3 regions of the Aggregatibacter sp. genome follow, and region 3 is predicted to be linked to each of the others. Evidence: riboswitches for the same ligand, from Rfam matches in the RefSeq annotation. Region 3 holds a riboswitch; each other region holds the start of a gene.
The links. A riboswitch is a leader RNA that binds a small molecule or an ion and turns the genes downstream of it on or off. The one in region 3 is predicted to bind thiamine pyrophosphate.
Positions count from the first base shown of each region.

Region 1: another riboswitch for thiamine pyrophosphate. It lies ahead of thiD (bifunctional hydroxymethylpyrimidine kinase/phosphomethylpyrimidine kinase); the one in region 3 lies ahead of ACO5E4_RS06930 (ABC transporter substrate-binding protein).
Region 2: another riboswitch for thiamine pyrophosphate. It lies ahead of thiE (thiamine phosphate synthase); the one in region 3 lies ahead of ACO5E4_RS06930 (ABC transporter substrate-binding protein).

Region 1 covers NZ_DBHLAR010000010.1:47,822-50,025, forward strand. Annotated here, with positions in the region: gene thiB (thiamine ABC transporter substrate binding subunit) at 1-264, opposite strand, end outside; gene thiD (bifunctional hydroxymethylpyrimidine kinase/phosphomethylpyrimidine kinase) at 286-1,095, opposite strand; TPP riboswitch at 1,223-1,310, opposite strand; gene glnE (bifunctional [glutamate--ammonia ligase]-adenylyl-L-tyrosine phosphorylase/[glutamate--ammonia-ligase] adenylyltransferase) at 1,455-2,204, shown strand, end outside.
Region 2 covers NZ_DBHLAR010000011.1:181,742-183,945, reverse strand. Annotated here, with positions in the region: gene pyrG (glutamine hydrolyzing CTP synthase) at 1-978, shown strand, start outside; TPP riboswitch at 1,121-1,220, shown strand; gene thiE (thiamine phosphate synthase) at 1,279-1,941, shown strand; gene eno (phosphopyruvate hydratase) at 2,143-2,204, shown strand, end outside.
Region 3 covers NZ_DBHLAR010000009.1:42,053-44,256, forward strand. Annotated here, with positions in the region: gene ACO5E4_RS06930 (ABC transporter substrate-binding protein) at 1-887, opposite strand, end outside; TPP riboswitch at 971-1,073, opposite strand; gene ACO5E4_RS06935 (DHA2 family efflux MFS transporter permease subunit) at 1,141-2,204, opposite strand, start outside.

The DNA.
Region 1 (2,204 bases), on a different contig from region 3:
CAAGCCTAACACGATATCCGCTTTGGTTTTATGCCCTTCCAGACGCACGCGGTTAAACAACGTGCCGCCGCTTTCAAATGGCATATAATTCACCTTGCAAAGTGGGAATTGCTGTTCAAATGCTTGTTTTATTTTCGGGCCGGCGCCCCAATCAGACGTAAAAGAATCGTAAGTATAAATATTCACGGTTTCTTCATAATGATTCGCCAATGCGGTGCCGGCGCATAAAGAAAGTGCGGTCAAAATTAACGTTGTTTTTTTCATGTGTCTGTTCCTCAGTCTAAATTACATTTTATTTTGATAAGCCCAATGATTAGTTGGCCCATGTCCATGACCGATATTTAACGGATGGCTGATTGCCGCCGTAATGTAGTCTTTTGCGGTTTTAATCGCCTGTTCCACGGAAACGCCTTTGGCAAGCTCCGCCGTCATACAAGCGGAGAACGTGCAACCCGTACCATGGGTTTGCGCTGTCGCATAACGTGGACTTTCTAAAGTAAATTGCACATCAGGGGTAAAAACCCAATCGCGACATACCGCACTTTGTGAATGCGCGCTGTGTCCGCCTTTAATCACCACCGTTTTCACACCTCGTTCCTGTAAAATTTTCGCCGCGTGTTGCGCCGTTTGATCGTCCATGACCTCCACGCCTGTCAGAGCCTTGGCTTCCGGCAAGTTCGGCGTAATCACATCTGCTAACGGCAATAAAAATGTATTCAAAGAATCGACCGCACTTTGTTGCAACAACGGCGCACCGCCTTTGGCGATCATAACAGGATCTAACACCAACGTACCGAAGTGATACTGATTTAATGCCTCAGCGACACATTCGATAATCTCTGCTGTGCCTAACATACCGATTTTAAAGGCGCTAATCGTGAAATCATCAGCAATCGCTTTCAGCTGGCTTTGAATAGTTTGAAGGGGGATGGCGTGAATATCAAAGACGCCTAAGGTGTTTTGCGCCGTGACGGCCGTAATCACCGAAGTACCAAACACACCTCGCATTTGAAATGTTTTTAAATCTGCCTGAATTCCGGCGCCACCACCGCTATCTGACCCAGCAATGGTCAACGCTTGCGCGACTTTACTCATAACGTCCTCCGCCATTTACCGGCACAGAACGACAAAACTCATATTGCATCATTGTTCCTTTTTTAATGAAAAAAGATAATCAGCAATAATGACGAATGAAGAAGATGTGGAGAAAAAGAAAGGAAGTATGATTTTCTCGTTAGTTTCCTACGTCAGTATTAACTGTATCAGGTTCACGGGTATGATCTCAGCACAAAGCACCCCGACTAATAACGAGATTCAGTCTATCTATTTTGCTGAGGAAGGGCAAGGAGATTGTAATATATCGACACATAGTCGTCCGAAGTTGGCTGTTTCTCCCCTGAAATTTCCCCTATTTCATGCTAAAGTTTATGCACCATTTTTCATAAGGATTCACTATGTCTTTTGTTGCTCAATTTGCCGATAAACTCCGTTCTCTCGCCGAGGTTTTAATTCACTCTTTTCCGGAAAAATTCGATTCCACCTTGTTTGAACAAATCGAACAACAAAGAGAAGATCCCACAACGAATATCGGGCAAATGGCGGTGGCGGTGGCGATGTCGGATTTTGTGGCGGAGGCGTGGCAGAAACAGCCTGCGTTTTTAGCAAAATGTTGGGAAAAACTACCGCACTTTGAGGACTGTGACCAGTACGCCGAGCGGTTGGACGAGGTGTTACAGCATGTGCAAACGGAAGAACAGTTTTATCGAGAATTACGTCTGTTTCGCGCCCGTGAAATGGTGAAGCTGAGTGTTTGCCAAAGTCTCAATTTTGCCACGGTGGAACAGGTTTTTATTCGCTTGTCACAACTGGCGGAAAGTCTGATTATTGGTGCGCGCGATTGGCTTTATGTGCGGGCTTGTGAAGAAATGGGTACACCGATGGATGCGCAGGGCAACGCGCAGCAGTTATATATTCTCGGCATGGGTAAACTGGGCGGTTTTGAACTGAATTTTTCTTCCGACATTGATTTGATTTTTACTTATCCAAGCCAAGGGGAAACCGTGGGGGCGCGCCGAAGCGTAGATAATGCGAAGTTTTTCACCCGTTTGGGGCAACGCTTGATTAACGCGTTGGATCAATACACTGCCGATGGCTTTGTGTACCGCACGGATATGCGTTTACGTCCCTTTGGCGACAGCGGCGCG
Region 2 (2,204 bases), on a different contig from region 3:
GAACGCGCGAAAATCGCGTTATTCTGTAACGTGCCGGAACGCGCCGTGATTTCATTGAAAGATGTGTCTTCCATTTACCAAATTCCGGCACTCTTGAAATCTCAAGGATTGGATGATTTTATTTGCAATCGTTTCCACTTAACTTGTCCGGAAGCCGATTTATCTGAATGGGAACAAGTGTTGTATCAACAAGCCAACCCGACAGGCGATGTCACCATTGGGATGGTAGGTAAATACACCGAATTGCCTGATGCCTATAAATCCGTAAACGAAGCGTTAAAACACGCCGGTTTGAAAAATCGCTTGAACGTCAACATCAAATACATCGACTCACAGGATGTGGAAACCAAAGGCGTAGACATCTTAAAAGGTTTAGACGGTATTTTAGTGCCGGGTGGCTTCGGCTATCGCGGTGTTGAAGGCAAAATTCTGACTGCCCAATATGCCCGTGAAAACAACATTCCGTATTTAGGCATTTGCTTAGGCATGCAAGTGGCGTTAATCGAATTTGCTCGTAATGTTGCCGGCATGAGCCATGCAAACTCTTCCGAATTTGACCGCACTTGTGAACAACCTGTGGTGGGATTAATTACCGAATGGCAAAATGCAGAAGGCAATACGGAAGTCCGCAGCGATGAATCTGATTTAGGTGGCACCATGCGTCTTGGCGCACAAAAATGCCATTTAGTAGAAGGCAGTTTAGCACGCAAATTATATGGTGCTGAAACTATCGAAGAGCGTCATCGTCACCGTTACGAAGTTAATAATGTCTTGCTTCCACAAATCGAAAAAGCCGGCTTGAAAGTGACCGGTTTATCCGCCGATAAAAAACTGGTGGAAATTATTGAAGTGCCTAATCACCCTTGGTTTGTTGCTTGCCAATTCCACCCGGAATTCACCTCCACGCCACGTGATGGGCATCCATTATTCGAAGGCTTTGTGAAAGCGGCAAAAACCAATCAGAAAAAATCCGACTAACGGCTTTCTGAAAAATTGAAATAAAAGTGCGGTCAGAAAAACTCTTAGATTTTTGACCGCACTTTTTGTTTACTCTCCGTGATCCACTTCACAAAAAATGGCTTATCCCCTTGTTATGACTCTTGCCTTTCACTATATTGAAACCCTCTTGTCGGAGTGCCGGAAGGCTGAGATCGCAATGAACGCGAGATCCGTGGAACCTGTGGGTTAATCCCCACGTAGGGAACAAGTTACCACCAGTTTGCATTTCATCACGCCTTCTACACAAGCCACTTTTTCTTCACCTTATCGGAGATTACCATGTCGGAAGCCGTGTCTCATTTATCAGAAATAACCCCACCCAACGCCCCTTTTGCGCCCACTGAATTTAAGTTGGGATTGTATGTTATCTTGGACAGTTATGAATGGGTTGAACGGCTCATTCACGCCGGAGTGAAAACCTTGCAAATTCGCATTAAAGATCGCTCAGCGGAACAAGCAGAAGAGGAAATCGCCCGCTGCATTGCCTTAGCCAAACAGCATCAAGTACGGTTATTTGTAGATGATTTTTGGCAGTTGGCAATTAAGTATCAGGCTTACGGCGTCCATCTTGGGCAAGAGGATCTACTCACGGCCGATTTAAACGCCATCCAACAAGCGGGACTGCGTCTCGGTGTTTCCACCCACAACCAGGAAGAAGTCGATCTGGTGTTACCGTTGCGTCCGTCCTATATTGCCCTCGGGCATATTTTCCCAACGCAAACCAAAGCGATGCCTTCATCGCCTCAAGGCATTGCCAATTTAGCGGCACAGGTGAAAAACGTAGGTAAGATACCGACCGTCGCCATCGGGGGTATTTGTGCTTCGCATTTTCCTGATATTTTACCCACCGGAGTGGGCAGCATTGCTGTGATTTCTGCCGTCACCAAGGCACAAGACTGGCAAAGTGCGGTGAAAAATTTACTGCAATATTTTGCCGAATAATGGCGCATTTTCGTTTACATTGATGGTGAAATAGCGCGAAAAATTTATCTTAAAATTGAACCGCACTTAAGATGACGGAAAACATGGCGTAAAATCAATTTGTCAGTAGTTTTTGCAAGACAAAAGAACAAAATAGCTTTATGATACCGACGTTTTTAGAGCAAACTAACCCGTTTTAATTAACTTAATGAGGAAAATAAAATGGCAAAAATCGTTAAAGTCATTGGTCGCGAAATTATCGACTCTCGTGGTAACCCAACAGT
Region 3 (2,204 bases):
TCCCGCCATGGGATTTCTTGAGCTTCGGTATCAAGGACGAAATCTACGAAGTGTTTGGCATTTTCTAGATTACGTGCGCCTTTGATGATGCTTACCGATCCTAATGTGTAGCCCACGCCTTCACAAGGTAAAATGCCTTTTACCGGTGCGCCTTTGTCTTTTTCACGTACATAGCCATGCATAAAGGCAATATCAACGCCTACTTCACCGGTAGCTAAATTGCCGGTAGCTAAGCCGCTTTTGGAATATTGTGCCACATTAGCATTGAGTTTTTTCAAGTAATCAAACGCTTTTTCTTCGCCCCAAAGCTGCACTAATGTCGTCAGAAAAGAATAGCCTGTGCCGGACACGCGGGGATCGGCATATTGAATTTGATTTTTGAATTCCGGTTTGAGTAAATCGGCAAAGCATTTTGGCTCCGGAATATTGAGCTGTTTTAATTTTTCCGTATTCACGCCGATGGCGACTTCCATTAAGTAGATGATCGACGTGTAATCGCCTCGTTCATCCATTAATTTCTTAAATTGTGGCATGATGTTTTTTTGTAATGGTGAGCGGTATGTCGCGAGTAAACCTTGGTCGGCGGCTTGTAAGTGCGGTTCAAATGTGCCGCCAAACCATACATCGGCTTGTGGATTTTCTTTTTCTGCTTTGATTTTACCGAGCACGGTGCCGGTGCTGTTTCGTACAAATTGAGCATCCACGTTGTATTTTTCGGCAAAGCGTTTCGTGACTTTTTCGCAGGTCACATTTTGCACGCTGCAATAAATGGTCAGTTTGCCTTCTGCTTGGGCGTTGTGTGTATAAAACAGCATTGGGAGTAAGCAAAGTGCGGTCGTTTTTAAGGATGTTTTTAGGGGAGAATAATTTTTAGAAAGCTTGGTCATTGAGTTAATCCTTGGTGAGATTGAAAAACAAAACCAGCTAACAACTCAACGGGGAAAATCGGCCGAAATAAGCCATGGAAGCAGAGTGAAGTGCATTAGTTTCCTACGTCAGTGCTAACTGTATCAGGTTCACGGGTATTTCTCAGCTCCATTATTTAAGCTAACGGAGCACCCCGACTAACGCGCATTACTATAGGCGTTTGTTATTGATTTGTAAATAAAAGTGAAAAATATTTCTTTTGGGGACCGCACTTTAATGTCGGTTTCCAAAAGGCGGTTTGGCAAACCAGACCAATATAAATAACACCAAAAACAGCACGGCAGATAACCAAAAAATCTCGTTGGCGCCGATGATAAACCCTTGCGATGTAATGTTACGGGCAAGCAGAGAAGAGGTTTGTTCTTCGCCCATGCCAAAACGCTCCATCATCTGGTAATACTGTTGTGCGTTCGGGTTATACGGGGTAATGGCTTCAGTCAGTTGTGAGTGGTGAACGGCTTCACGGTTATACCACAAGAATGTAGTAAGGGAAGTGCCGATAGAACCGGCGAGGGTTCGCAAAAAGTTAAACAAACTGGAAGCTGAGGCCATTTTGTGCGCCGGTAAATCAGACAGCGTAATGGTGGTGAGCGGCATGAAGAAACAGGCAACAGCTAACCCTTGTACCATTTGCGGCAGTGCCACATCGGCAAAGCTCATGCCCGGTTCAAAGGTAACGGCACGCCAATAAAAGGTAACGGCATAGACTACAAAGCTGATGGTCACCAAAATACGCATATCGATTTTATGTCCAAACTTACCGATAAGAGGGGATAACAAAATCGGGAACAGTCCTACGGGCGCTGATGCTAAGCCGGCCCAAGTGGCGGTGTAGCCAAAAACCTGTTGCAACAACAAGGGAATTAATACGACGGAGCCGAGGTAAATTAAAAATGCCAAGCTGGTGGATAAACAGCCCACAGTGAAATTGCGTTGCTTGAATAAGGAAATATCCACCACAGGGTTGTCGTCCGTCAGTTCCCAAATGACAAGCGCGGTTAAGGTTACGGCGGAAATGACGGCAAGGATAATGATTTCAGTGGAGTTAAACCAATCCTGCTCACGTCCTTGATCCAGCATTAATTGCAAGCAGCCTACGCCTAACACCAATAAGACTAGTCCCACCGTATCAATAGGTTGGTGCTGAATTTTACTTTCTCGTGGCATTAATATTTTCCAACTGGTACTGATAATGAACAGTCCAACGGGCACATTAATAAAGAAGATCCACCCCCAATGTAAATTATCACTGATCCAACCACCGAGAATGGGACCGA